Regions from separate parts of the Paenibacillus sp. JJ1683 genome, predicted to be linked through region 4. Evidence: predicted binding sites of a transcription regulator. Region 4 holds the regulator's gene; each other region holds the start of a gene.
The links. The regulator Rex, encoded in region 4, represses fermentation and respiration genes when NADH is low (regulators of the CRP and FNR family bind a similar motif). The targets are predictions, from matches to a motif close to TTGTGAAATATTTCACAA.
Positions count from the first base shown of each region.

Region 1: a site for Rex is predicted at 5,225-5,242, ahead of pflB (formate C-acetyltransferase). Genes of this name have one in related genera too.
Region 2: a site for Rex is predicted at 3,597-3,614, ahead of ACUC6J_RS20970 (cytochrome ubiquinol oxidase subunit I). Genes of this name have one in related genera too.
Region 3: a site for Rex is predicted at 4,365-4,382, ahead of ACUC6J_RS22835 (formate/nitrite transporter family protein). Genes of this name have one in related genera too.

Region 1 is NZ_CM129820.1:3,476,574-3,484,126, reverse strand. Features, by position in the region: gene ACUC6J_RS14985 (dioxygenase family protein) at 447-1,214, shown strand; gene ACUC6J_RS14980 (Crp/Fnr family transcriptional regulator) at 1,360-2,076, opposite strand; gene adhE (bifunctional acetaldehyde-CoA/alcohol dehydrogenase) at 2,336-4,948, shown strand; gene pflB (formate C-acetyltransferase) at 5,276-7,537, shown strand.
Region 2 is NZ_CM129820.1:4,847,090-4,854,642, forward strand. Features, by position in the region: gene cydD (thiol reductant ABC exporter subunit CydD) at 1-1,123, opposite strand, end outside; gene cydB (cytochrome d ubiquinol oxidase subunit II) at 1,123-2,136, opposite strand; gene ACUC6J_RS20970 (cytochrome ubiquinol oxidase subunit I) at 2,123-3,529, opposite strand; gene ACUC6J_RS20975 (response regulator transcription factor) at 3,934-5,583, opposite strand; gene ACUC6J_RS20980 (cache domain-containing sensor histidine kinase) at 5,576-7,366, opposite strand; gene def (peptide deformylase) at 7,492-7,553, opposite strand, start outside.
Region 3 is NZ_CM129820.1:5,302,761-5,310,313, forward strand. Features, by position in the region: gene ACUC6J_RS22825 (MFS transporter) at 1-909, opposite strand, end outside; gene ACUC6J_RS22830 (molybdopterin-containing oxidoreductase family protein) at 956-3,088, opposite strand; gene ACUC6J_RS22835 (formate/nitrite transporter family protein) at 3,445-4,290, opposite strand; gene ACUC6J_RS22840 (FAD-dependent oxidoreductase) at 4,696-6,057, opposite strand; gene ACUC6J_RS22845 (glutathione peroxidase) at 6,449-6,925, opposite strand; gene ACUC6J_RS22850 (ABC transporter ATP-binding protein) at 7,041-7,553, opposite strand, start outside.
Region 4 is NZ_CM129820.1:3,320,248-3,327,800, forward strand. Features, by position in the region: gene ACUC6J_RS14145 (hypothetical protein) at 1-322, opposite strand, end outside; gene ACUC6J_RS14150 (cell wall elongation regulator TseB-like domain-containing protein) at 795-1,319, opposite strand; gene ACUC6J_RS14155 (amidohydrolase) at 1,357-2,658, opposite strand; gene ACUC6J_RS14160 (redox-sensing transcriptional repressor Rex) at 2,645-3,298, opposite strand; gene dinG (ATP-dependent DNA helicase DinG) at 3,326-6,208, opposite strand; gene ACUC6J_RS14170 (tetratricopeptide repeat protein) at 6,367-6,999, opposite strand; gene panD (aspartate 1-decarboxylase) at 7,082-7,465, opposite strand; gene panC (pantoate--beta-alanine ligase) at 7,458-7,553, opposite strand, start outside.

The DNA of each region.
Region 1 (7,553 bases), 160 kb from region 4:
GTATGTGGAGGGAAATTTGCCTGCTCTTACCCAATCTGTGAGCAAATCCATAGGTGTGCCAGTCACATCACTGAGTTGGCGGGTATGAGTAGAAGGATGCCTCCATAGATAGTTAGAACAGCGGTCAAAGAATATATTTTCTTCTTGAATACAAGTGCTACACAGGTTTCTAAGATTTTGACGGAAAATGGAACCGCATTTTGGGCAATTCGAAGTATGTATCTCCATAGAAACCAGTCCTTTGTATCGGAATATAGTAGTATTTTAAAATTTATTAGTTACATATTACTATGACTTTATACCTATATCAATCTTTATTTAAAGAAATTGCTGATCTTTGAGTATATGCTGGCATCGAGATTGACATTACTCTATTACTTATGTATTATAACTTACATAAAGTTACTATGTGAATAAAATAAACTGTATACGATAAGGAGATTTTAATGATACCATCTTTATTTTTAGCCCACGGATCACCTATGCTTGCTATTGAACAGACGGACTATACTGCATTTTTAGAGCAGTTGGGGAAAAGCATTCATCCTAAGGCGATTGTTATCTTTACAGCTCACTGGGAGACACAAATGTTAACGATTAGTTCAATGGATGACATATACGATACAATTTATGATTTTGGAGGTTTCCCACCGGAACTGTACGAAGTGAAATATCCAGCACATGGTTCTGTTGAACTAGCTAATAAGTTGAAAAAGTTATATGAACAAAACGGCATCGAGGTACAAACTGATCATGTGAGAGGACTGGATCATGGTTCCTGGACATTGTTGCATCGTATGTATCCTGAGGCAGACATTCCGGTAGTTCAGATTTCCGTAAATCCGTACCTCTCGCCCAAAGCACAATTTGCCATTGGTGAAGTGCTGCGTGAGTTGGGAGAACAAGATATTCTGGTCATTGGCAGTGGCGTGACTGTCCATAATCTGCGTATTGTCAAATGGGGAGAAACGAAAACGGAACGTTGGGCAATTGATTTTGATGACTGGATTATCGAAAAAGTGCAAAGCGGAGATATAGAAGCTTTAGATCACTATGAAAGCGAAGCGCCGTATGCTCGTCAGGCTGTACCTAGAGCAGAACACTTTGTACCGTTGTTTATTGCAATGGGTAGTGGCGACCCTGCCAACAAAGCTAAGGTCATCCATAGAAGCTATGAAATGGGAAATTTAAGTTATCTATGTTTGCAGTTTTAAAGTGGGTAGGCAGAAGAAGGTCGAGTTATGTGCTTTGTTACTGTCCCGTCCGTTCTCAAAAAAAATGGGGAGTAGAATAAAATTAGGGAGTGTTATAAGCTAATAATGGCTTACAGCACTCCCTTTTACATTAAAAAACAATTTATTATATCCGGCAAATCTCACGTGGGCACAATTCACAATGACATACACCTTGCAGCATTTCCAAATCTTTGACAACAATCATTCCATTATCGTATTCGACTGCATTTTTCTTACGCAGATCACTGAGCATCCGATTTACACTTTCCCGGGTAGCACCGATCATATTTGATAAGTCAGTATGAGTAATTTTTTTATGAATCAGAATATAGTCGCCGTGAGGCTCACCATAGGTGTTGCATAGTCGGATGAGTGTGGAACATAGAGCGCCAGGCTTGCCGTACATCATCAAATCGCGGAATTTGGTCTGGGTAATGCGGTGATGCGATCCCATCCATTTCATAAAGTCAATCGCAAAATCACAATGCTGACAAATAAGCAACTCCAAATCTGTATGATCGATTACGCCAATATCACTGTCCTCCAGAACCTCAGCAGAAAAGGAATGCTTAGTGCCGAAGAAAGGATCAGCTTGACCAACAAGATCGCCGCTTTGATACATATATAGAATAAGTTCCTTACCCTCATCCGTTGTTTTGGTTACTTTTACGCGTCCGCGCTTAATATAAAACAGCTTATCCGCTGTATCTCCTTCCCAGAACAGATGCGAACTTTCTGGCATAACTCGATCTTTCATCATCACTTGCAGCCGGTTGAAGCTGGCCTCCGAGAAGCAACAGGTGTTGCCGCGGGCTTCCATTACATTTGTAGGGTTTCTCATCGTCCATTTCCCCTTTGTATCCTATGTTATTTTATCTGCAACTTGATCAATTCAAATTCATTATATACCTGTGCAATGCGTTTTTGGGGCAAGATGAGGGGGTAAAAGTGGCAGAATTCCAAACTTTGTGATTTAATTCACTTCATAAAATAAAATTTTAAATAGATTGTGAAAAAAATCACAAAATATCTTAGAAAGCTGTGTTACGATCAGTGCGTGAACAAGAGATAGTACACGAGATAACAGGAGGATGAGGGAAATGGCTGTTAAAAACGAGGTTATCCAAAAAGAGCAAAGCGCAGAGCAGTATATTCAAACGCTGATTGACCGGGCGAACCGGGCACAGCAAGCTTTCATGAGTATGAATCAGGAGCAGATTGACGAAATCGTACAAGCTATGGCACTCGCAGGGATGGATAAGCACATGCACCTCGCGAAGTTGGCTGTTGAAGAAACAGGACGCGGTGTGTACGAGGACAAAATCACCAAAAACATGTTTGCAACAGAATATGTCTACCATAGCATCAAAAATGAGAAAACCGTCGGTGTCATTGAAGACAATGACTTTGATAGTTTTCAAAAGATAGCTGAACCAGTCGGTATTATCATGGGGATTACTCCAGTAACAAACCCAACTTCGACTACGATGTTCAAAGCGTTAATTGCCATTAAAACACGTAACCCAATCATTTTCGGCTTCCATCCATCTGCTCAATCGTGTAGTGCGGAAGCAGCCCGCGTCTTGCTTGAAGCAGCTGTTAAACATGGTGCTCCAGCGGATTGTATTCAATGGATTGAAGCACCTTCGATGGATAAAACAAATGTACTGATGAACCACTCTGATGTAGCGTTGATTTTGGCAACTGGTGGATCAGGCATGGTTAAGGCAGCTTATAGCTGTGGTAAACCTGCACTTGGCGTAGGTCCTGGTAACGTACCTTGCTTTATTGAGAAAACAGCCGATATCAAACAGGCCGTGAACGACCTTATCCTTTCTAAATCTTTTGATAACGGTATGATTTGTGCTTCGGAACAAGCTGTAATTATTGAAGAGCCTATCTTCGAGCAAGTGAAGAAATTGATGATTGCTAATGGTTGCTACTTTGTAAATAAAGAAGAGGCAGCTAAGCTCACTCAAGGAGCTATGAATGTAGAAAAATGTGCAGTGAACCCGGCCATTGTCGGCCAGTCTGCTGTAAAAATTGCTGAAATGAGCGGTATTACAGTACCGGCAGGAACCAAAATTTTGGTCGCTGAAATTGAAGGAGTAGGAACCAAATTCCCATTATCTGCGGAAAAATTGAGTCCGGTATTGGCTTGCTACAAAGTAAAAAATGCAGAGCAAGGTATCCAACGTGCTGCTGAAGTCGTAGAGTTCGGCGGTATGGGTCACTCGTCAGCAATCCATTCGCAAGATGAGGATGTTATTGCTCGCTTCGCAGATCGTTTGCAAACAGGACGTATCATTGTAAATGCACCTTCCACACATGGCGCAATCGGTGATATTTACAACACCAACCTTCCTTCGTTGACACTTGGTTGCGGTTCGTACGGTCGTAACTCGACTTCGTCGAACGTATCTGCAGTTAACTTGATTAATGTGAAAAGGGTGGCGAAACGGACGGTGAATATGCAATGGTTCAAAGTACCTTCCAAAATCTATTTTGAAAAAAATTCGACACAGTATCTTGCTAAAATGCCTGATATCACACGTGTAGCCATTATCACTGACCCTATGATGGTGAAACTCGGATATGTGGACCGTGTCATCCATTATTTGCACCAGCGTCAAACACCGGTTGCTATTGAAGTGTTCTCCGAAGTAGAGCCAGATCCATCGACAGTTACGGTAGAGCGCGGTACTGAAATGATGAGACGTTTCCAACCGGATTGCATCATCGCACTCGGCGGCGGTTCGCCAATGGATGCTGCTAAAGGCATGTGGATGTTCTATGAATATCCGGATACTGATTTCAATAACTTGAAACAAAAATTCATGGATATCCGTAAACGGATTTACAAGTACCCACGTCTGGGTCAAAAAGCACAATTTGTGGCTATCCCTACAACTTCGGGTACAGGTTCGGAAGTTACATCGTTTGCAGTTATTACGGACAAAAACCTGGGCAACACGAAGTACCCGCTGGCTGACTATGAGTTGACTCCTGATGTGGCAATTATTGACCCTGTGTTTGTATATTCGCTGCCTAAAACTGCTGTAGCCGATACAGGTATGGACGTTCTGACCCATGCTATCGAGGCTTATGTGTCTGTAATGGCCAATGATTATACAGATGGTCTGGCAATTAAAGCTATTCAACTGGTATTCCAATACCTGGAGCAATCGGCTCTGACTGGTGATAAGCTGGCTCGCGAAAAAATGCATAATGCTTCTACACTTGCAGGTATGGCGTTTGCTAATGCATTCTTGGGTATTAACCATAGTCTTGCACATAAATGGGGCGGACAATACCATACAGCGCATGGCCGCACGAATGCTATCTTGCTGCCGCACGTTATTCGCTACAATGCGAAAAAACCGACAAAATTTGCATCGTTCCCTAAATATTCGCACTTTGTTGCAGATGAGCGCTATGCAGAAATCGCACGCATACTGGGACTGCCTGCACGTACCACTGAAGAAGGGGTTAACAGCTTAATTGACGCGATCCGTAAGTTGAACAAAACACTCGGTATCGAGGAATCGTTCCAACAACTTGGTTTCGATCCAAAAGACTTTGAATCACGTGTAGATTATTTGGCTGACCGCGCTTTTGAGGATCAATGTACAACTGCAAATCCAAAGCTGCCGCTGGTTACTGAATTGGCTGATGTATACCGTAATGCCTTCTACGGACGCTTTGATCAATAATATAATAGTATGAAGAGGCTTGTAACTAAGCATTTTTCTATACAATACCAATGCAGGCTCTCTATATAGAGGGCCTCTTGGTTTGGGAAGGGAGGTGAACGGCAAGGCTAGAGGTATGCGCGTGAAGCTAGGGAAAATAAAGTGACAAAAATCACTCATATTGTGATTTTTGTCACATACTACACTCTATCATTATTCTACAATAAGAGTGTAAGAAAGGTCCCGACACTGAGCGTAAGGCATCGGTGAAAAGGCCGGGCTCAAGAAATAGTTTAAACGTGAAAAAAATCACAAGTCCGGAAGACCAAACAATTTGGAGGGATTTACATGTCGGTGATTGAGAGAGAATTACAAGAGCAACAATCTGGCTGGAGAGGTTTTAAAAAAGGAAAATGGACTAAAGAAGTTAACGTCAACGATTTTATTGAAACAAATATCTCACCTTATGTTGGCAATGAAGAATTTTTGGTTGGTCCTACCGCCAATACAACTGCATTGTGGGAAATTGTATCTGATCTTACTAAAAAAGAGTTGGCAAACGGCGGCGTTCTTGATGTAGACGTAAATACGCCATCCACCATTATTTCACATAAACCAGGCTATTTGGACAAGGACAAAGAACAAGTTGTCGGCGTACAAACAGATGCTCCATTCAAACGTTCTTTGCAGCCGTTTGGTGGAATTCGGATGATGATCGATGCTTGTAAAGCCTATGGTTTTGAAGTGCCACAAAGCATTGTTGACATTTTCACTCATATTCGTAAAACACACAACCAAGGTGTATTTGACGCTTATACAGATGAAATGAGAGCAGCTCGTAAAGCTGGCATCATTACTGGTCTGCCAGATGCATACGGTCGTGGTCGTATAATCGGTGACTATCGTCGCGTAGCTCTGTATGGTGCAGACTTCTTGATCCAAGATAAAAAACTTCAATTGAAAAGCCTTGAAGTTGATTCCATGGAAGAAGACGTAATCCGTCTGCGTGAAGAAATTTCTGAACAAATTCGTGCTTTGAATGAATTGAAACAAATGGCTGCTGAGCACGGTTTTGATATTTCTAAACCAGCTAACAATGCAAAAGAAGCTTTCCAATGGGTATATTTTGGATACCTTGCAGCGATTAAAGAACAAAATGGTGCAGCAATGTCCTTGGGACGTGTATCTTCATTCCTTGACATTTATACTCAACGTGATCTTGAGGAAGGTGCGATGAACGAAGAACAAGCTCAGGAACTGGTCGATCATTTTGTTATGAAACTGCGTATTGTTAAGTTCCTGCGTACACCTGACTACAACGAACTGTTCAGTGGTGACCCAACTTGGGTAACAGAATCCATTGGTGGTATGTCTGTCACTGGAGAAACTCGTGTTACCAAAAACAGCTTCCGCTTCTTGCACACACTGTACAACTTAGGACCTGCTCCAGAACCTAACTTGACTGTACTGTGGTCAGAAAAACTGCCTGAGGGCTTTAAAAAATATTGTGCAAAAGTTTCTATTGAAACTAGCTCCATTCAATATGAAAATGACGATTTGATGCGTCCAATCTACGGCGATGATTATGGTATTGCTTGTTGTGTATCCGCTATGAGAATCGGTAAACAAATGCAATTCTTTGGCGCTCGTGCCAACTTGGCAAAAGCTCTGCTGTATGCCATTAACGGCGGTAAGGATGAAAAATCCGGCGTTCAAGTAGGACCTGAGTTCCCAGCTATTACAAGTGAAGTGCTGGATTACGAAGAAGTGTTAAGCCGTTTCAAACCTATGATGGAATGGCTGGCAAAACTGTACATGAACACTTTGAATGTTATTCACTATATGCATGATAAATATAGCTACGAACGCATTGAAATGGCGTTGCATGACCGTGATATTCTTCGTACCATGGCTTGTGGTATTGCGGGTCTGTCAGTTGCTACCGACTCCTTGAGCGCCATTAAATATGCAAAAGTTAAACCAATTCGCAACGAAAAAGGAATTGCTGTTGACTTTGAAATCGAAGGCGAATATCCTTGCTACGGTAACAATGATGACCGCGTAGATACTATCGCTGTAGAACTGGTAGAAAGCTTCATGAGCATGATCCGCAAACATAAAGCTTATCGTAATGCGGTTCCTACTCAATCTGTACTGACCATTACTTCCAACGTGGTATACGGTAAGAAAACAGGTACAACACCTGATGGACGTAAAGCGGGCGAACCGTTCGCACCAGGTGCAAACCCAATGCATGGTCGTGATAAAAAAGGTGCTCTGGCATCCCTGAGTTCCGTAGCCAAATTGCCTTATGAACACAGCTTAGATGGTATCTCGAATACCTTCTCCATCGTGCCTAAAGCATTGGGTAAAGAAGAAGAAACACGCAAAACAAACCTTGTTTCGATGATGGATGGCTACTTTGGAAGCCACGCACATCATCTGAATGTCAATGTGTTTGCTCGTGAACAACTGTTGGATGCAATGGAACACCCAGAAAACTATCCACAACTTACGATTCGTGTTTCCGGCTATGCGGTTAACTTTATCAAGCTGACTCGTGAGCAACAATTGGATGTTATTAACCGTACTTTCCACGGTACAATGTAAATAAGTTTTACGTATC
Region 2 (7,553 bases), 1.5 Mb from region 4:
CACCACTCGTTCCGACGATGCCGATCATGTTCATGTGCGGTTCAACACTTGCAGACACATGTTCTAGCCGGGCAGAGCCGTCTTCATTAAGTAAACACACATCAGACAGCTTGAGGATGTCCTGCCCCGTGATGTCTAATCCTTTATCTTGTACTGTCTGTGCATTCGTCTCCGTCGCTTCTTCTTCTGCACCGAGAATCGAACGTATCGCTCCCCAAGCCTCTTTACCATCCAATGAGGCGTGATAGTCTGATCCCAACTGTCGTATAGGCATAAAATATTCCGGTGCCAGAATAAGCACCGCAAGCGCTGCCTCCAGTCCCACTGAACCACTAATCAGACGCAGCCCCAAGCCTACCGCTACAAAAGCGACCGACAGCATACTGAAAAAATCGAGGGCAAATGAAGAAAGAAACGCTACCCGCAGCGTACGCATCGTGGCTGTACGATACTGGTCGCTGACCTTCCCTACGGTTTCCCCATGCGCCCGACTGCGTCCCAAAAACCTTAGTGTCTGTAGTCCACGCAACGAATCCGTAAAATGATGTGATAACAGACGATAGGAACGCCACTGCTTGTCTGCCTGCTTGCGCGCCGCCAAGCCGAGCAAAATAAAGAAGCCCACCAAAATCGGCATCGTAGTCGTCAAAATCACACCTGAAATCATATCTAATGTGAAAACGTACACAAGCACAAGTAAGGTTACAGCCATCATGTCTATCATACGAGGAATGGATATTTCCAAATAATTGCGAACCCGATCCACGCCATCCAGCGCTAGCGTCACCAACTTGCCGCTTCCTTCCCGCGCAGCAAAACCCGGGCCTCGCTCAAACAAACGCGCAAGCAGACGCTCCCGTAAGGAAGCGCCTGCTGCTTCGGCGAAACGACCGGCTGTCCGGCGTTGCAGCCAGATCATCGTATGCCTCACTGCAAAAGCCGCGAAAAACAACGCCAGCGATGGCCAAGCCATTACTAGCGGATTTTGTTTAAATAAAATCGTAACAGCCTTTGCCAAAAAGATGGCTTGTGCAATTACCGCTGCTCCCTGGAGCAGGGAAAGGGCGGCCAGCAGCAGCATTACTGGCCGAATGCCCTTTAATTCAAACCAGGCTTTATCCATTAGTATTCCAGATGATCCTTTTCACTGAGACGCTTATGGAAAACAAAATAGCTCCACGCCTGATAAGCCAACACAAAGGGTAAAAGCGTTGCTGCAACAATCGTCATGGCTTTCAGTGTGTAATGACTGGAGCTTGCATTATATATCGTCAAATCAAAAGCACTGTTGATCGAGCTCACCATAAATCTTGGGAACAAGCCAACGAATAACGAAACGAAGCTTAGCAAAATGATGACACCGGTCATCCCGAAAGCCCATCCTTCACGGCGCTGCTTCAGGAAATACCATGTTAGCACATAGGCAACCATCCCCACTGCAACCGCAACATACATAAAGGGACCGCGACGTGCAAATAAATCCGTTGCAAAATAAGTCCATACCACCATACCAGCAAGCAAAATCCCCAACACCGGAAGAAATTTGGACGCGATCACACGAGCACGATCCCTTACTTCACCAATCGTCCGCAGAGAAATGAACGTCAGCCCGTGCATAAGGCACATTCCGACCACGGTCAGTCCAATCCATACGGTGTATCCATTGAACACATCCAAGAATCCGGCTTTCAGATCCATGTTTTGCTGAATAGGTACACCCTTCACCAAAGCCGCAAAGGCCATGCCAAACAGCATCGGCGGCAGGAAGCTGCCAATCAGAATGCAAGCATCCCACGTTCCTGTCCACCCTTTCCCTTCGGCCTTGCCCCGGAACTCAAAGGAGACTCCTCGCAAGATCAAACCTAGCAAAATAAACACAAATACCAGATAATATCCGCTAAACATCGTTGCATAAAAATGCGGAAAAGCGGCAAACATCGCACCTGCTGCTGTAATCAGCCACACTTCGTTGGCATCCCAGAATGGACCAATCGTATTGATCATCAAACGTTTTTGTTGATCATTACGCGGCACCAATCCTGTAGCCATTCCTACGCCAAAATCAAAGCCCTCCAGAAAAAAGAAGCCAGTAAACAGCACAGCGATCAATAAGAACCATAAATCATTTAGCGACAATGCTGTCACCCCCTTGAGCAAATGGATCATGAATTACCGTATGCTGATGCGGCTCCATATCTGGGCCTTTACGAGCGGTACGAGCAAACAGGAATGCCAATACACCCGTTAAAATGAGATACAACGTCGTAAATGCAATCAGTGAGAACAACACTTCTCCTGCTACAACGGTAGGTGAAACAGAATCTTTTGTTTGCAGCAAACCAAATACAGTCCACGGCTGACGTCCCATTTCTGTCATGATCCAGCCCGCGGTATTGCCAATGAATGGGAGCGATATCCCCCACAGCATAAGACGGAAGAACCAACGATGGGAGCCCTCCAATTTTTGTCGAAAACTCAGATAAGCTCCGTACAGAGCAAGTGCAATCATGGCACAGCCTGCCGCAATCATAATGCGGAAGCTCCAGAAGGTCGTACGGACAGGCGGAATATAATCACCCGGACCGTAGGTCTTTTCATACTGTGCTTGAAGCTCCTTCATACCAGGCACAGAGCCGGAAAACTTGCTATACGACAGAAAGCTCAGTGCAAACGGAACCTTAATCTCAAAGGTATTTTCCTGCTTATCAGGATCAATATTTGCAATAACCGTCCAAGGCGCTGGATCGCCACTGTCTCCCCACAGAGCTTCACTGGCTGCCATCTTCATGGGCTGTGTTTTGATCAAATATTGAGCCTGTCCATGACCAAACAAAGGAATAGCAATGGCACAGATTAATGCAACTATAATGCTCAATTTAAAAGAAGGTTTAAAGAAGTCCATATTCTTTTTATGCATCAGCTTCCAAGCACTAATCCCTGCTACGAGGAAAGCTCCAGTTGCAATAGCAGCAAAGATGGTGTGAGGATACTCCCACAAAAGCTGCTCGTTCGTTAACAAAGCAGCAAAATCTTGCATTTCTGCACGGCCATTTACAACCCCATATCCTACGGGACGTTGCATGAATGAATTAGCAGCCAAAATCCACAAAGCCGAGAGCATCGTACCAATCGCTACTAGCCACATGCAAACTAAATGGACAGTTTTGGATAGTCTTTCCCAGCCGAATACCCATAGGCCGATAAAGGTTGATTCCAGAAAAAATGCAAGCAATGCTTCAATGGCTAGCGGTGTACCAAATACATCACCGACAAAACGGGAAAAGTCCGACCAATTCATTCCGAACTGGAACTCCTGCAAAATTCCGGTAACTACGCCCAGCGCAAAGTTAATCAGCAGAAACGTTCCCCAGAATTGAGCCATTTTTTTGTACAAGTCTTTTTTCTTGATAACATACATAGTCTCCATAATTGCCACCAACAATGACAATCCAATGGAGATTGGCACATAAACAAAATGAAGAATCGTAGTGGTTGCAAACTGCAACCGTGCCAAATCCAATACGTCCATGATGCTGCTCCTCCTCTGTACTTCCCTTAACAATGATTTAATGTTTGTGATCTGAAGTCTTTTATATTTGTGATTGTATTCACATTGTTACATATGAAACCGTCACTTTTTTAGGAAATGACTCACTTAGCTAACTTCCCCATGGTTGCCATAACCGGGCTTCAGATTATCCCCATTATATAGAATAAATTTAAATGAAATAGAATCAAAAATGTGAACATCGTGTCAAAGTTGTGTCATAACGATGGCATTTTTATGAAAATGCCCTAAAATCCATAATCAATGTGACATTTTCTATTGATTCGTCTTTTTTCAATATATAAAAAAAGAGCCTCTCTTCATGCGGAGGATATACCTCCGACATCTGCAAGAGAGACTTCATAACGTTAAACCTAGGGAATCGATCAACAGCCATCTGTTCCTCCGTTCTTTTGGACCTGATTACGGTAGGAGGAAGGTGACATTCCAACATACTTTTTAAATTTACTATGAAAATAATCTGCATTCGCATATCCCACACGGCCCGCCACTTGGTGTACCTTAATCCCCTGTGCAAGCAATTCCCTTGCTCGCTCAATCCTTACCTTATCCAGGTAGGCATTAAAAGCCTCGCCTGTATGACTTTTGAACAGTTTGCCCAAATACCCACTATTGTAATTGAACATATCTGCCAGTAACTCCAGTCGCAAATTTTCATCATAATGACCATGTATAAAGTCAATCATTTGCTTCATGATGATCTCCTTGCCACCCGTATCAGTCTGTCCAATCCACTGCAACACATGTTCGAGCGAGTGATCCACCAGCTCGCCCAATGTTGAATAGGCATATACACTGGTAATCAAGTTGGAATGCTCCTCCAGCACGGTCCGGCTGTGTTCCTGTCCAGCTGCATATTTGTTCAGTGCGAGTGTGAATGTCTGAGCGAATGCCGCCTTAATTGCAGATTCTGTACGATAAATCTGGGGAAATTGGACTTCCATGTCCTTAATGACACGGGTCGCCGCTTTACCATTAGCCATATCCAGCGCGTAGTACAGCTTTTCTGCATAACGCATGGGATCATCTGATGCTCTGTCAGACGCTTCATCCATTTCAGCAGGGACTGTCTCCCATTCATGTAGGTCGCCGGGAAGCATGACTCTTTCTGCCCGGAACAAAAACGTACGCTCCAATAATCGTAACGCCTGCTCAAAAGATTTGGGGATCTCCTTAAGAATGTCTACCGGAGCGCCGGCAGCCCCATAGATTTCATTTACCCACGGTTTTAGCTCCTGTCGCCATGCAGCCAGCAACTGAACAGCATCTTTTTCCGTTTTTAACATGGCGGGAAGCAATAGGCCCGTATATATTCCAGCCTCAAACACAATGCCTCTACCCTGCTCACGACACAATTCGGCCAGCCGCTGCTTTGCTGCCAACTGCCGGGCTTGCCGATCCCAGTCAGGTATACGCAAATCCAGCAGAATCACCTGATAGCTACTCCAGTCCAATGCTGGTAATTCAGGCTGTTGTCCGTGTTTTTCACCGCTACTTTGATGTTCGTCTTGCTTGGATGCACGATGGCTGGGTTCTACAGCATTACGAGCATGTTCTCCATGAACCGGAAACAGCAATGCTTCGATCCAATCGCGCTCATGCGAAGACGGACTCCCCCACTTTCCATCTCCCTTTTCGTTTTCAATGCTTTGCCGTACTCGCTTTAGCTCCAGCGTCATTTCTTCCTCATCAACGGGCTTCAATAAATAACCATCCACCCCGAATCCCATGGCTTGCCTAGCATAATTAAAGTCTGCATATCCGCTTAAAATGAGAAAGTGATACGGCTCCCCATTCATTTGGCGTATGCTTTGTATAACCTCCAACCCACTCATCCCAGGCATACGAATATCTACAATGACCAGTTCCGGTCGATGCTCTCCGAACTTTTCCAAAGCCTCGCGTCCGTTCTCAGCCGTATCGACGATGCGAAAGCCACAATCTCCCCAGTCAATAATGGAAGACAGTCCTTCACGAATCGCAGGCTCATCATCTACAATCATCGCTTTATACATTCGACGCTTCCTCCCTTGGTATGGAAAAGTATACGGTTGTTCCTACCTGTAATGCGCTTTCAATATGCAGACCATAACGTTCACCATACATCAATGTCAGACGTTGATGAACATTGCGTAGACCAATACTGCTCCCTTCCGGCTCCTCCGTACCCGTGATCCGAGCCAACAGACGGGTCAGTTGCTCTTCCTCCATGCCAATTCCATCATCAGCCACTTTAATGTGCAGCTCTCTTTGTTCTATTGTGATATCTACCTTTACGGTAACTGGTTCTTCCTTATTTTCTAGGCCATGAATGACTGCATTTTCCACTAACGGTTGTATGATTAAGGGAGGAATCGACATGTCCTTCGCGCTTTCTTCCAAATTCACTTCATAGACCAAACGATTTCCAAACCTGAACTGCTGAATTTGCAAATAGGATCGCACCATATCCAGCTCCTGTGATACGGTTGTTTTACCACTGCCAATCTCCAAATTCCTGCGCATCAGCCTGCCAAGCAAACGAACCGTCGTTGCTATCTCCGCTTCCCCATTCAGGTGTGCTTTCATTCGAATGGATTCTAACGCGTTAAACAGAAAATGCGGATTAATTTGGCTTGCCATCATTTTTAGCTTGATATCCTTTTGTGCCAATTCAAGCTTATTATTATGCTCACTCGTCTCATAGACCTGGGCCATAAGCTGGCGGATACTGCTCACCATATAGTTGAAACGGCGGGATAAATCACCGATCTCGTCCCTTCCCTCCACACTTGATACCACATGAAAATCACCCGCAGCTACCTGACCCAGCTCATAGCTCAGCCGCTGGAGCCGTTTGGTAATAAGCCAGGAAATGATGGTAATCAGAATCAGCGCCATGATGAGTACCGCTAGTACACATAATGCACCAATCAGGCTGACCCGGTTTGCCCCCTGCACGATATGTTCCGTTGAAAACACCGAAATAATCGTCAATCCGCTCACACTTGAGGTTGGCAGCAGCTCATCCACAATAATGTTCGAGGGCGTTCCGTTAATTTTTGCTTCATATATCCCCTTACCTGCACGCTGGACATCAAAGCCTAAATGTAAATCCGTCAACGTCCGACCTACTGACTGCGGATGGGTAGCTGCGACCACAATTCCGTTACGATCCGTAATCAAGGTTTCAAAGGGCTCCTTGCTCAGCATATGATTCAACTCGGTCTGACTCAGTGCAATCATCAGAACTCCCTTGGAATTGTATTCGGGAAAAGGAATTTGCCGTACCAGGCTGAGGCGATTAACTGGGTTATCCTCCTTATCCTGAATGTAAAACCAGTTAATCGCCGTCCCCTTCAAAGCCGCCTGGAACCACGGCTGCCGCTCAATGTTAGCGTCCACAGGAATAAACTCCAGATTGTTGACCAACGTCGGATTGTAAGAATAGAACCGGATAGTAGCAACCTCTCTATATTGCTGGGTGTACTCATTAAAATCCTTGTACTGATGGTACGCATTCATGAGCTCCACCATGCCGGGATAACGGCGGTTCGCCATCTCCTTTAGCCTTTTATCGAACATTAGCCCATTTGAAATATCTGTTGGTACACGTAATAAATTTGCTGTCTGGCTCTTAATCTTTTCCACATTATTTACCGTCTGGGCAATCGCACTGTCCAGTGCCTGCTCTCGCAAATAAAAAATAACGCAGCCGCCCACCAACAGCACTGGGATCATGACAATCAGTACGTAGGAGAAGAGCAACTTATTCCGCATACGCATATTATTCATCAGATGCCTTACTCCACGATACATGCCATCCCTCCTGTGAGATAAGCGCTTACATGTTTTCAGTTTAAAGCTTCACAACATTTATATCCATATTTTCTTGCCAAATAAAAAGGTGGTGAACGGAGTCACCACACTTTACGGATCACGAACTATTTACGTACAAAAGGTTCGATATGCACTCCCTGTGGCAGCTTATACGGATCTTCCGGGT
Region 3 (7,553 bases), 2.0 Mb from region 4:
TGTGCCCAGTATGACAATATAAGCTGCCAAATAAAATCCTCCAGCCCATGTCATTTGCGCAGAAGCGTGATGAGCGTACAGCCGTTTGATCCAGAAAATAATAGGTTGTGCGGCAAAAATGAGAATACCATTCAACGTCCATAATAATCCATACATCGTTTTAGGCAAGCCCTGTTCAATAATATGGGGAGAGACTCCCGTATTCCAGATCGAATTGCCGAACCATAAAAAAAGCGAGCCTAACCCCACAAAGAGATACAGCCTGGTATCACGAAACAGCAACCGAGCGGGTATTTCTTCTGTTTTCATCACAGACTTGCTGAGCTGGACTTCTCCCTCTTCCCGATCTACCCTGCTTAGATAAGACCAGAAGAATCCAGCAAATACCGCAGAAGTCACCCCGTTCATCACAAAGCTGAGCTGGTAGGAAAGGTCGGCCAGAACGCCGCTCAGTCCCGTTCCGAGTGCTACCCCAATATTGTTCGCGACATAAATGATATTAAACAGCTCTCCACGCCGGTCAGCAAAACGAAAACCTACAAAGGCCTGAATCGCAGGCACAGATACCACATTAAAAAAGCCGATAAAGCCCATCATGATGACAAAAGCCACCCAATGACCACTGGTAAATGGAAGCGAGAGAAGTCCCAACGCATTCATGGCCAGTGAGCCGACAATCAGTTGCTTGGCTCCAATACGATGATAAAGGGCCCCGCCCAGCACTTGACCAAAAATTCCGCCTAAAGACTGCACTAAAATTGCAATTCCCGCGTCTTCCATACTACGGTTCAGTTCGTCAAATACATACATGCTAACGAGCGGCCACATGAGGGAACTTCCGGCGGAATTAATCAGGCTGGCAATGAGAAATACTTTTACTTCTTTCGGATAAGACTCCAACCATTTCATATGTTTTGCTTCTCCTTTTGCACCTGGCGCCATGAAAGGCAGTTTCTCATTGGCGCTTCACATTCACCACCGTTGAGAAAAAAGTAGCCCCCTGCCCCATATCCGACAGCCGGTCAGAGGTTAACGCATTGGCGCGCTGTCTGCGTCCTTTGCCTTTCCACCATAATCCTTGGCTAATCACCGTGCCGGGCAGCATCAGATCGGTGACCTTGGCTTTCAATTCATACATCCCCCTGTCATTCCAGACGGTAACCGGATCACCATCTGCGATGTCTCTTGCCTGAGCATCCTCCGGGTGAATTTGCAGCAAGGGCTCCCGTTCCAAGCGCTGATGTTTGGGCAAATTAGCAAATGTAGAATTCAAAAAATTATGGTTTGGCGGTGAAACAAACATCAATGGAAAACGGTCATCCGCTTGCGGCCGATGCTCTCCGTCATACCCTTCGACCAGCGGTACATAGGAGGGCAATGCAGGCAGACCTGCTTGTTTCATCTTTTCCGAATACAACTCTATCTTGCCTGAAGGCGTAGTTAAACGCTCCAAATAAGTAGCCTTTGGCGTCATATCGAGCTTTACAAAAGGCGACTTTATTAAGGCATCCAAGGTTACACCATTGAGATAAGGGTTCGTTGGATTATCAAGCGCTCCTGTGATCATATCCTCTTCACTTTCCGTAAAGGCAGCTTCATCAAAGCCCATTGCCTGTCCGAGCAGGCTAAATAGCTCATAATTGCTTTTGCTTTCCCCTAGCGGATCAATAACAGGCTTCTGCATCTGGATATAGTGGTGCCAGTACGATTTGTATAGATCTGTTCCTTCAAAAGAAGACGCAGCAGGCAGCACAATATCTGCATAGCAGGCCGTATCAGTAAGGAACAGGTCATGAACAACCGTAAACAGATCCTCTCGTTCAAATCCCTCCGTTACCCGTTGCGAATCGGGTGCTACAACTACCGGATTACTACAATATACGAATAACGCCTTAATCGGCTGTTCCTTTTGTAGCAGCGCCTCTCCAATCCGGTTCATGTTGATCACCCGGGCATCCGGGTTCTGTCGCAGATCAGGACGCTCCAGATGGGCGCTGTTAATCTTGGCATAAGCGCCATTGGAGCGCGACGCTCCTCCGCCGTGCTTCAACCATTGTCCAGTGAGTGCAGGCAAGCATGTAACTGCGCGTACGTTCATACCGCCATTATCATGGTGCTGAAGCCCATTTCCAATATTGATATAGGCCGCTCGCGCCTTTCCGTACATTTCCGCCAAACGGATAATATCCTCTTTCGGCACGCCGGTAATCCGCGAAACCCGCTCTGGTGTATAGGTCTTAACATGCTCGCGCAGTTCCTCGTGACCTACAGTATAGCGATGTAAAAATTCGTCGTCTGTCAGTCCCTGATCAAACAGTACATGCATAACCCCCAGCGCAAGCGCCGTATCCGTACCCGGATATAACGGAATGAACCAATCCGCCCATTGCGCCGTCCGGTTGCGATGAACATCAATTACGACCACCTTAGCACCTTTTTTACGTGCTTTCTCAGCCAATACGACCTGATGCATGTTGGTGCTGATGACATTTCCGCCCCATACAATAATGAGATCTGCATCCTCTGTATCCTCCGGGCTCGTGCCGCCCTTAAACCCCATAACGGATGCCCAGCCTTCATTCCCAGCCACGCTACAAATCGTCTGATCCAGCTGGCTTGAACCCAGTGCATTGAAAAAGCGACGATCCATTCCATCCACACTCAATACGCCCATATTGCCATAAAAGCTGTAGGGGAGTATGGATTCCGGTCCATCCGTGCGTATCAGCTCCTTGAACCGACCTGTAATGGTATCGACCGCTTCCCCCCAGCTAATTCGTTCAAATTTCCCTTCCCCTTTGGCACCTACACGCTTCAACGGATAAAGCACCCGATCCGGATCATATACGCGCTCGGTCATATTGCGGACTTTGTTGCATATAGCCCCTTTCGTAATGGGATGATCCGGATTACCAGTCACCTTGACTATCTTTCCATCTTCCTTGTGAAGCAGGAGCCCACACGTATCCGGGCAATCCAACGGGCATACAGCCGGAAAAACACCGTTCTGCTGCTCCGTCATTCGCTGTCCTCTTTGTAGATTTTGTTGAAGTGTGGCCTCAAGAGGCGCGCTATTGCGATGATCCATGGTTAAATGCTCCTTTCCGTTACCGTTTCCAAAAATTACACTGTTCTTATCATATCTACAGCTTTGGCCTATGGCAAGAGAAGGATTTTACCACACAGCAGCTCTCCAAAATATATAAAAAATCCGTCTGCTGCATAGAGCAAAACGGATTTTAAAAAGTATAATTATTTTTTTATCATTCTGTTTCATCATTACATACCCAGGGTAAAAGAGATCAAGGCATTATGGACGAGAGCACACTCATCCTCCATGCCAAATCATGGACCACTCCCAAAAAAATCCGCCATGACAGGTTTCGTTCCCCCGGGCCTGTCATGGCGGATTTGCTTTGTTTATTGCTTCATAAAGTAACGTGATTATGCATGATCACTCAACGGCTTGGATGTAACTGAAGAAGTAGTTTGAGGTTCATTCACGGAATGTGTGTTGGCTTGAGTTTTTTTCAGATAGGCCAGCCAGTAGGCTCCAGCCACAAACAGACTGCCTCCTACCAAATTCCCCAACCAGACCGGAATGAAATTCATAACATACTCTGCCCACGAAAAATGACCTGCAAATATAGCCGCCGGAATGAGAAACATATTGGCAACAACGTGCTGGAATCCAATAGCAACAAAGGCCATGGTCGGGAACCAAATTCCCATAATTTTGCCGCCGATAGAGTCTGTGCTATATGCCATCCATACAGCCAGTGCTACGAGCCAGTTACATCCTATACCTGATATAAAAGACTGCAAAAAGCTTTCATGCAGCTTATGCCCTGCCATATCCACCACTTTATCCAGGTAAGGACCCGTTTCGGTCAAGCCTAGAACATGCCCAAAGAAAAACGCAACAAATAATGCACCTGCAAAATTACTGAGCGTAATAATTGCCAAATTACGAAGCATGGCTCCTGTCTTAATTCGTCCTGCCCATCTCGCCAAAGGGACTGCCATCATATTGCCGGTCAGCAATTCCCCACCAGCTATCAAAACTAACACCAGACCTACAGGGAACACCGCAGCTCCAATAAAGGTAGCAATGCTTCCCCATTCTTTAGGTGCACTTGCAATAACGCGTATATCCAGCAAAAACCCGAGTGCAATAAATGCACCTGCCAAAAATCCCAATACCACCGCCACAGTCCACGGGTTATTCGCCTTGGCCACTCCTGTTTCCACCGTCTTTTCGGCAATTTGCCCCGGTTTATAGCTTGCCATCTGCCCCCGCTCCTTTAATATCTTTTAAACAAAATATTCTCCTTTCATATTTTATTTAAAATCAGTGATTTTGTTTGTGAAAAAAATCACTTTCTCAGCTATAAAAAAACAGCCCTCGAAAAAGGACTGTCTTTCTATTTTATTACATCTTTTTATTACATCTACTGCTACTGCGCTGCTATGCGCTTTACATTTAATTATATTCTTCCTTTTCAACGGCTTTCAAGAACCAAAGTACTCCGCCCAGACCGATGGCTGCGACAACTACAAGAAAAAGGATATAAAACAAACCCATTATCTACTTCTCCCCCTAATCCTTATGCTCTCTATATTGTACTATAAGGATTCATCCGTACGCTTTCAGATTGTTGACAAACTTATGAACAATGTCACAGACAAATCGGATTATACAGTAACTGGATTCCGTTCGGATATTGTAGGCAATGCCTGCAAACCTGCCGCGTTCAGGAAATTCCAAGGCTTGTTATAGTGCGGCTGGAAGAAGAAATCGACAAAGGCCAACTGATCAATGGTCATATGATTTTGAATGGCTACAGACAGGGTGTTAATGGATTGCGTCAAATCGACCTTCGACATAATTTGTGCCCCAACAATTCTCCGTGTCTCCTGCTCATATACAACCTTCAGCAACACCTTTTCAGAAGTTGGCATAAACTCAGGACGGTAGCTGTCCTCAATGGTTACAGCTTCTACAGTCATCCCCTCGTCCATTGCTGCGGCTTCCGTCATTCCTGTTCCTGCAATATTGTCTTCGTAAATTTTGATACCCGAGGTTCCTTGGGTTCCCATGTAGGCAATGGTAGGTTGTACCAGATTACGTGCCACCAGCGTACCCATACGAACCGCATTGGTCGCCAATGGGATATAAGCTGTTTTGCCGGTTGGATTATAACGAATTGCACAACTGTCGCCTGCTGCAAACACGTCTGGGCAGCTACTTTGCATATAATTGTCCACAATGATCGCACCGTTAGGCAACATATCTACCTGACCTTTGAGCAGATCCGTTTGAGGTCGGAAACCGATACAGAGTATAACAAGCTCTGTTTCATATTCTCCTTTGGAGGTCACGACCTTACTTACTTTACCGTTAGTCCCCTCAAAACGACTTACTGTCTCGCCAAGTACCAGCTTAATGCCATGTTCTCTCAGGGAATTCTCAATCCGGTCTGTATACTCATGGTCTAAATACTTATTCAATATACGATCAGCACTGTCGATCAGCGTTACGTTCTTACCGTTCATTTGAAAAGCTTCTACCAGCTCAACACCAATGTATCCAGCTCCCACGACAGTAATGTTCTGTACGTGCTGGGCTTTCTCTATGATTTCATTCGAATGATTATAGTTTTTGCAGAGCAAAATATGATCAAGTTCAATGCCTTCCAGCTTCGGAATAATTGGCCACGATCCAGTAGTCACAATCAATTTATCAAATGTATCCGTAAATTCCTCACCGGTTTGGAGATTACGTGCATGCAGCGTCTTGCCCGCTGTATCTACACTCGTTACCTCATGAAGCATCTTGGTCACTACACCCATATCAGCCAGTTGATCTGGGGACGAATAAAACAATCCGTGCGGATCTTTGACGACACCACCTACATACAGTGCAATACCACAAGATAAAAATGAAATATTGTCATTACGCTCATAGACCGTAATTTCGGCATCTGGATAACATTTAGCTGTGTTGACTATGGCTGCCGTACCTGCGTGTGTACATCCGATAACTGCTACTTTCATGTTGAATTCCTCCTTGGTGTGTGGGCATAAAATGTATAATAATTGTGAATGCTTTCACTTAGATAACTCATTACTTCTTGTGATTTATTTCACTTCATGCGCTTATTATAGTGTGATATTTTTCACATTACAATAGCTTTTTATGATATTCACAATTTGTCCACATTTTAAAAGGCAAGGATATCTGAACTCAGCCGTTTGCTGAAATCTTTTTTTGCTCCATTCAGTTTTCCCTACCTGCCTCTTGATTATGCTCCTGGAACAGACTTTCACACGATACGTCAATCTTTAGGCAAATGCGTATGTAGGGAATAAAAAAAGGTCCGTTTCCCCTAAGACAAGCGGAAATCAGACCTTGTTTACACATATACTTTGGAATTACACGAAGCTATTATAATAACTGCTCAATGGCCGTTTTCATCGCTTCCGGTGACTCCTTGGGCTCAAAGCGTCCCACAGGCACACCTTCACGATTCACAATGAATTTTGTAAAATTCCACTGAATTGTACCATCTTCCTGTTCTCCAGGCTGTTGCTTCTTCAAATATTCAAACAGAGGGGCTGTATCTGGTCCGTTCACATCCACTTTAGCGAATACCGGGAAATTAACCCCGTAATTCAATTGGCAAAATTCAGCCGCTTCCTCGCTGCTGCCCGGCTCCTGACCGCCAAACTGGTTGCAAGGGAAGCCTAAAACAACGAGTCCCCGATCCTTATATTCGTCATAAAGCTTTTGCAAATCCCCATATTGCGGGGTAAGTCCGCACTTACTAGCGGTATTCGCAATAACCAGCACTTTACCTGTGTAAGTTTCCAGAGAAACCTCCTGATTGGCTGGTGTTACGGCATTATATGAATAGACAGACATATAGCATCCTCCTTCATGTCGCTTGGTTTAGGTTCTCAACCTATTTTACCCAAAACGTGACGGACATGCCAATATTCACAAACCCTTACCGTGATGCTGCCACTTGGCGCACCCTCTAACCTCTTGCTGCTACTTGTGGTCTAGCATCACGCCGCTCGGCAACAGAACCCACCGTTTGTTTCTCTTCTACATTCATTCCCTTTACTGCTTGGCTTACCGCAGGCTGACCAGCCAAAGCATACGGAAGACAGAGTGGTACCCCCGTACGAGGATCAGTAACAATATCCGCCTCAATTCCGAACACCTCACGCAGCACATCTGGCGTCATAACCTCCGTCGGGGCTCCTACCGCCTTCGCTTTCCCTTTTTTGATCGCAATCATATGCTGAGCATATCGGGCTGCATGGTTCAAGTCATGCACGACCATAACAATGGTGCGTTCTGCCGAAGTATTCAGATACTCCAGCAGATGCAGCACTTCCAGTTGATGCGCCATATCCAAAAATGTAGTCGGCTCATCCAAAAACAGTATATCCGTATCTTGTGCAAGCGCCATAGCAATCCAGGCACGTTGACGCTGCCCCCCAGAAAGCTGATCAATCGGACGATCGTGAAATTCGCTCATTCC
Region 4 (7,553 bases):
CCTCAGACCACCATTGATTCAGTGCTGAATTGGAACGATCTGCGATATCCAGCTTAATGGTGCGGCTGCCAATGATGGATTGCCCTTTTTGCTTAACCACATCGACTAATCCGGCCACATCCGCCTGCGGTTTGAGATCTAGTTTCAATACCACCTGATCCTGTTTAATATCTATTTGAGCGCTTGTCACGCCTGGATATTGAGATACCAGTTTTTCCAGAGGACTTTGCATTGTAACCTGACGATAAATGAACCATCCTCCAAACATTAACAAGGCTGCCAAAACGGCCGCCACAACAATAGGAACTGCACGCAATTTCAAACAACATCCTCCTCTCAAAATGTAAAACCCAGAAGAAACGGGACGAATGTCAACAAACAACCAAATTGCATGATCTTATAATGATCAGCAACTCATTTATCTATCATTTTTGTCTATCACTTATAAAATATAGTATATCATAACGTAAATCTAATATCGAAGGCAATGTGTGGAGGAGTTGTGATAAGGCAAAAAGATGCTTCTGGCTTTTAGTCCAGCTTTGCGGAGCATTAAGTAAAAAGACGCAAATACGAATTAAATCGTATTTGCGTCTTTTTCTAATACTTTCAATCATTCCAAGCTATATAGACTGAGTATAAAAGTTATTTGGAGTGGCCCCATAGCTGTCAGCCAGCGGAGTGGAACACTTGAATCTGCAGAAGCGAAGCGATCGTAAGATCAAATGGACTACGCAGCGCTCCTAACGCTCTTGGGTACTCCCAAGCCACCGATCCACACTCTTAACATCGCGCTAGTAATTAGGCAAAGTATACTTTATCCCCGTCGATGCTCCATCTGAGAAACGGTAAAAGGTATAGTTGTGATGGCTTTCATCATCGTAAAACAGTTGCCATACATATTCGCCATTGAACACACTCGGTTGGAGCCTTACAATTTTTGCATTTGGAAGTTGCTGCTGAATTATCGCTGTCATTTTTTGCTCGTCGACTCCGTTTTTCATCAGCTCGGTATGAACACCGCTTGGATCTGCCGCAGGTATGTTAGGTTTCCCCTCCATTTTTTGAAAAGGAACCCATACCATTATATTTTCATTCTGTGCGTTTTTTCCTTGAACTACCCAATATATCTGATCCCACACAGACTTCCATGTCTGAGTCGTGCTAACCAGACCACCTGATTGCTTGGCCTTCATGATAGCGGCATTTTTCTCAGCCACCTGGTCTTGAGTAACATACGAATAATACCAGAAAATGCTGACCAGGATCAGTATTACGGCCAAAATGGCGACCGCTATCCATTTCTTCTTATTTTTCAAACCTGTGCTTCCTCTCTAAGGGGATGTGACACCTAAATTAGCGCGACAGCAGCCCTTCAAAGGCGGCTTGTGCCTCATGTTTGATACGTTCCTCGTCCATCGTCAGGCATTCGCCATTTTTCACAACCTGACGGCCGTCTACCCACACATGAGCCACGTCTTTGGCACTTGCAGAGTATACGGCATGAGAAATAAGATCTGTACGCGGCAAGAAATGGGCCTGATCCAGATCTAGCGCGATAAAGTCAGCCTTATTGCCTGCTGCCAGCGCTCCTACCTCTTTTAAACCAATCGACTTTGCACCATACTCTGTTGCCAGACGTAGTGCTTCATTTGCAGGAACTGCCGTTGGGTCGCCAGATACTCCCTTGTGAATGAGTGCCGCCAGACGCATTTCCTCGAACATATCCAGGTTATTATTGCTGGCAGGACCATCTGTTCCGAGTGAAACAGTAACTCCTGCACGCAGCAATTCAGGCACTCTAGCTACACCACTTGCCAGCTTCAAGTTGCTGCCTGGATTATGCGATACCGCCACACCTCGTTCCGCTAACAAAGCTATTTCTTCGTCGTTCAAGTGAACGCCGTGGGCAACAAGTGAAGGACGGGAGAAAAAGCCAAGCTTATCTAAGTGTGCAACTGGACGCAAGCCGTAGTCGCGTACGTTTTGTTCAACTTCGGCGATCGTCTCGGACATGTGCGTATGCAATGGTAAATCGAGATCATGTGCTGCTTGAACAAATTTCTCAATAAACGCAGGCGGGCATGTGTATGGGGCATGAGGAGACATCATTGTTGTGATACGTCCGTCTGCTTTTCCATGCCAGTTACGCGCAAAAGTCACGGCCTCAGCTAGCTTGATCCGCTGTTCTTCTTCTGAACAGAGTCCAATGGCTCCACGCATCAAGCTTGCACGAATGCCCGACTCTTCAGCTACACGAGCCACCTCATCCATATGATCGTACATATCCAGGAAAGTCGTGGTTCCACCTTTCAGCATTTCCAGCACTGACAAAGAAGTTCCCCAGTACACATCCGTAGATGTAAACTTGGCTTCCATAGGCCACATTTTTTCCTGAAGCCACACTTGAAGTGCCAAATCATCTCCATACCCCCGCAGCAGAGACATCGCCGCATGACCATGAGTATTGATCAGACCAGGTAAAAACAATAACCCCTTGCCGTCGATTGCTTCTGTCTCTTCCTCACCCGCAGGCAAAGTCTCGCCAATGTAAGTAATACGGCTATCCTCCACAATCATAAAACCATCGATTACCCCAGCCTCGGGTCCATTCACGGCAAACGAGCCGTTTTTAATCATCCATTTATTCACTGTCATATTGTGCTTCTTCCTTTCCGTCCTCCAGATAATAAGCGAGGCTAAGCAAATCAGTTGTAAAGTCTGTGGCATGTATCCGAATGTTAGCCGGTGCCTTGAGAATGATAGGTGCAAAGTTCAAAATCGCTCCAATTCCACTCTCAATCAGCCTATCAGCTACGTGCTGTGCCTCAAAATCAGGTACAGTAATAATCCCGATTCGTATATTTTTTTCTTTCACAGTCGCTTCCAGTTCATCCATCGGCTGTACGACCAAAGTATTGATTCTGGTCCCAACCTTATCCGGGAACGCATCAAAAACCGCCACAATCTTCATATTGTCTTTTAAATAAGCATTATAGTTCGATAGGGCTTGACCCAGATTACCTGCTCCGACCAATACTACATTAATTTGCTGGTCGATTTTCAGGATATGGCGTATTTTCTCAATTAGATAAGAAACATCGTAACCGATGCCCTTCCGACCAAAATCGCCAAAATAGGCAAGATCTTTACGAATTTGGGCCGGATTCAAATCTAACCTCTGTCCCAGCTCTTGAGAAGAGACCGTAGCCACCTCCCGTTTGTGCAGTGCATTCAGATAACGTAAATATACGGGTAATCTCCGTACGACAGCCTCTGAAATTTTATCTGATTTCATACTTGCTCCCCCTAATTGTAACGGACTTTAAGTGTCCGTCCGTTGTGCCTCAGTCTCCGGGGCGGATTGGAGCCATTCGGCGATGCGGGGCACCATTTGCTCCGATGGCATATGCTCCATTTTTGGTCCCGGTAACGAGTACAAAAAGTGCTTTCCATAATAGGATTCGATCACACGCGTATCGTAAACGATGACGACTCCGTGGTCGCTCGCTGTACGTACCAATCGCCCAAATCCCTGTTTGAAGCGAATAACTGCTTGTGGTACAGACAGCTTCATAAATGGATTCTTCTTCTGCTGCTGGAGCAACTCGCTTTTGGCCTCCAGTAACGGGTGGTTGGGCGGTTGAAACGGCAAGCGAACGATAGCCAGACAAGTCAAAGCTTTCCCTGGAATATCGACGCCTTCCCAGAAGCTACTGGTTCCCAGCAATACAGAAGCTTTCGCTTCCTGAAAACGGCGGGTTAGCTTGCTGCGACTCCCACTGTCCACACCTTGTCCTAACACGGTAATATCGCTGGACGCTAACGCCTCTTTGAGCGGCTCATACACTTGCCGGAGCATCCGATAGGAAGTAAACAGAACGAGCATTCTCCCCCGCGTCGCCTGGGCAGTCGCTCCTAGAGAGCTAACGAGCATCTCTACAAAATGTGCATCTCCTACACTGCCCTTCACACTCGGAAAATCTCGCGGAATGACCAGCAACACCTGATCCCTGTAATTAAAGGGTGATGGGAGCTGTGACGTCATTAATCGTCCTTGATCTGCTGCCTCCTGCAAGCCGAGTTGATCGGTCATGTACTGAAACGATTTATCTACCGATAAAGTAGCAGATGTCAGAATAATACTTCTTTTTTTGTCAAAAAACATTTCTTTCAACTGGCGGCTCACATCGACGGGCACCGCATAAAATTGCAATGATTTACTACGGAATTGTCCACTCGCTTCAAGCCAATATACGGTTGTTTCATCATCGAGTCGTATAAAGAAGCGCAAATTTTCCCTAATCCCCGCCAAATCCTTAAGCAGACCCGTGATATCTGTAATGAGACTATCCGCCGCATAATCGTCATGTTCTTCCTTGACATCCAGCATCAGCTTGTCGCCCTTGCGCAAAATTTCGCTCAATGTTACATAAAGCTGATTTTCCAATGCCGCCGCCTGATCCCACTTTGCAGGCTTGGCTGACGGTTTGAGACGCGAAGAAAATTGCCCCGTTTCACCTGGTGTGGCATCAGTTCGCTCTGGTAACATGCCAAACAGCTTATCGCTTAGTAGGTCCCAAGTTTCCTTAACCTCTAACACAAGTGGGTACAACTGATCAATGACCGAGGCCCATTCCGTCGACTTCTCATGCCCCGACTTTGCCAACTGCTGACGTAACGAAGGCAATTGCCCATTCTTGCTGTCCTTGAACAATCGAGTCAGCGTATGCACGAGTGTGAAATATTTCATATGCATGCCCAGGTGCTTACCAGCTACTTCCTCTAGATGATGTGCCTCATCAATCACCAAGTGTTCATAGCTAGGCAACAGTTGATGACTTGCTTTGACGTCGGTGAACAGCTTGGAGTGATTCGTTATAACCACATCCGCTGTTCCTGCTTCATGACGTGCACGATGATAGTAGCATTTGCGGAACCATGGACAAGAACGACCAAGACAGGACTCGGAATCACTAGCAACCGTTTCCCAAAAATCCCCTCCACGGTTGCTCAGGTTTAGTTCCTCATCATCACCGGTTTCTGTCAGAGTCAGCCAGACAATCATTTGAGCCGCTGTAATCAAGTCTTCCTTTGGTGTGGCGAAGTCTCTTCTGTTTATTTTATGTTCAAACTTACGCAGACACAAATAATGCCCCCGTCCCTTAAAGATGGCAGCCCGGAACGGGAAGGGAATCACTTTGGTCAGCATCGGAATATCACGCTCTCGCAATTGCTCCTGCAGATTAATGGTATGCGTGCTTACGGTGACCCTCTGCCCATATTTTACACTGTGATACAGTGACGGAAGCAAATAGCCCAGGGACTTCCCTGTTCCTGTACCCGCCTCAATCAACAAATGCTTATCTTGACTCAGGGCTTGATTTACACCCTCAATCATTTGTATCTGCGCCTCGCGCTCCTCATATTGGCTCAAGGATGAACGCAAATTGTCCCGTACATCATCCATATACTGCTCAAAGGAAACGCCTGACAGTGGATTCGGATCATCTTCTCTGCGTGGAGCAGCCAGTTCAGTCCAATCTTCCACTTTAAGCGCAAGCTGACGAAAAAACTGATGTTTCTCCAAATCCTGAATAGGATCTAGCTCTTTCTCTTCTCGTATGCCGTCAAGAAACCAACCCAGGTCGCTGTCTTCCTCTGCGAACAAATCGCTAAGCCGCTGTATCGTTATCAGAGGCAGTGCTTGAAGCTCACCCAGACACTTTAAAAACACCTCAGCCGTAGCCAACGCGTCGCTGTCTGCTTGATGAGGGCGGTCATGCGCCAGCCCAAACTCTGAGGAAACAAAACCTAGCTGATAAGAAGATAATGATGGAAACATAATTTTCAGAAAATCCATCGTATCCAAAATTCTACCGCTAAAGGGTAAATATCCACACCGGTCCAAAGCGCTTTGCAAAAAATTAAAATCAAACGCCACGTTATGACCGACGAGTACGACATCGTCCAGCATAGGCACGAGCTCCATCATCATTTCTTCGAGTGCAGGTGCATCCTTGACGTCATCGTCTGTAATTCCGGTCAATCCGGTGATAAAAGGTGGAATAGATCTGCCAGGGTTTACATAAGAGCCGTAAACACGGGAAATGCTGTTATCATGATCTATAATTGCAAGTCCGACTTGAATGATGTCATCCGCGGACTGGGTGCCTGTCGTTTCAAAATCCAATACCGCAAATTTCATTCGAGCTTAATCCTTTCTTATGACACATACAATAATAATAACTCTGTATAATAGCATAGCAGAAGATTGCCTGTTTGGAAATTAAGACAGCCAAAAAAGACGATGCACACGCCGCCTAAGAGAGGTGGGCATGCATCGTCTTACTCGGTGTCTGACAACTACATCCAGGTCAACATGGAGCTGTCGTAGCGAAGCTTTTCGACACCGGACAAACAGGCTTGCATATTGTGCAGTGGCTCGGGCAACGTTGGATCGAACTGATGCGCGAGAGCAAAATATTTTTGCGCCTCTTTTACGTCAGCCTGCTTTGCCATCAAACAACCCAGCGCATTATAGATGACCGCTTTTAGCCCTGGCTGTTCAGTCAGGTGCAGCACCTTTTGAAACTGGCTTATAGCCTCTGCTGGATCATCCAGTTGAAAATGAGCCATTCCCATATACATGTGACTCTGCCAGCTGTTCGGAAAATGCTGTAGCACCTGCTCAAATTGCTGGATTGCCTCCGGGTACATAAGTAAGCGATAATACCCCTGCCCCCTGTTAAATGCCGGTAGCTCCTTTTCAGGCAGCTCAGCGTCAGACATGTCGGCCTCTGCAGAAAATCCTGCTGCACGCAGGTAAACCATTTTTTCCTCAAAGGCCAGCCACTCATCCATAATTCCGTCACTCATTCTCCGCAGCAGACTCCAGTGCTGTAGCAGCTCCTGTCTGCGGGGGCCCTGGGCTGATGGGTAATGCTTCACGATATCATCTAACATGCTGTTCATTTCTGCGAATACATGCTGGAACATGTGCATCCCGCCCTTACGAAAGATGGATTAATACACTCACATTTTTCGCTTAAAAGACGGGTTTCATCCGCATTCCCATTCATTACATGATCGTTGCATGTACTTCCTTGTTCATCGTTTGGGCTGGTTTATTATGTTCATCCACAAATACCACAGTTGGTTTGTATGTTTTGGCCTCTTCATTTGACATGGAAGCATAGGAAATAATAATGACTGTATCACCGGGCTGGACCAGACGGGCTGCCGCACCGTTGAGACAAATTACGCCGCTCCCACGCGGTCCGGGGATCACATAGGTTTCCAGTCGAGCTCCATTATTATTGTTTACAATTTGAACCTTTTCATTCTCCAGTAGATCCGATGTCTCCATTAAATCCTCATCTATGGTAATACTTCCCACGTAGTTCAGGTTAGCTTCGGTAACCGTCGCGCGGTGAATTTTTGATTTCATCATAGTTCTAAACATGGGAAAGTACCTCCACTTTCTGTATTCTTATATTATCAATCAGTCGGGTATTCCCAAATTTTACAGCCAGCGCAACAATGACGTCTTC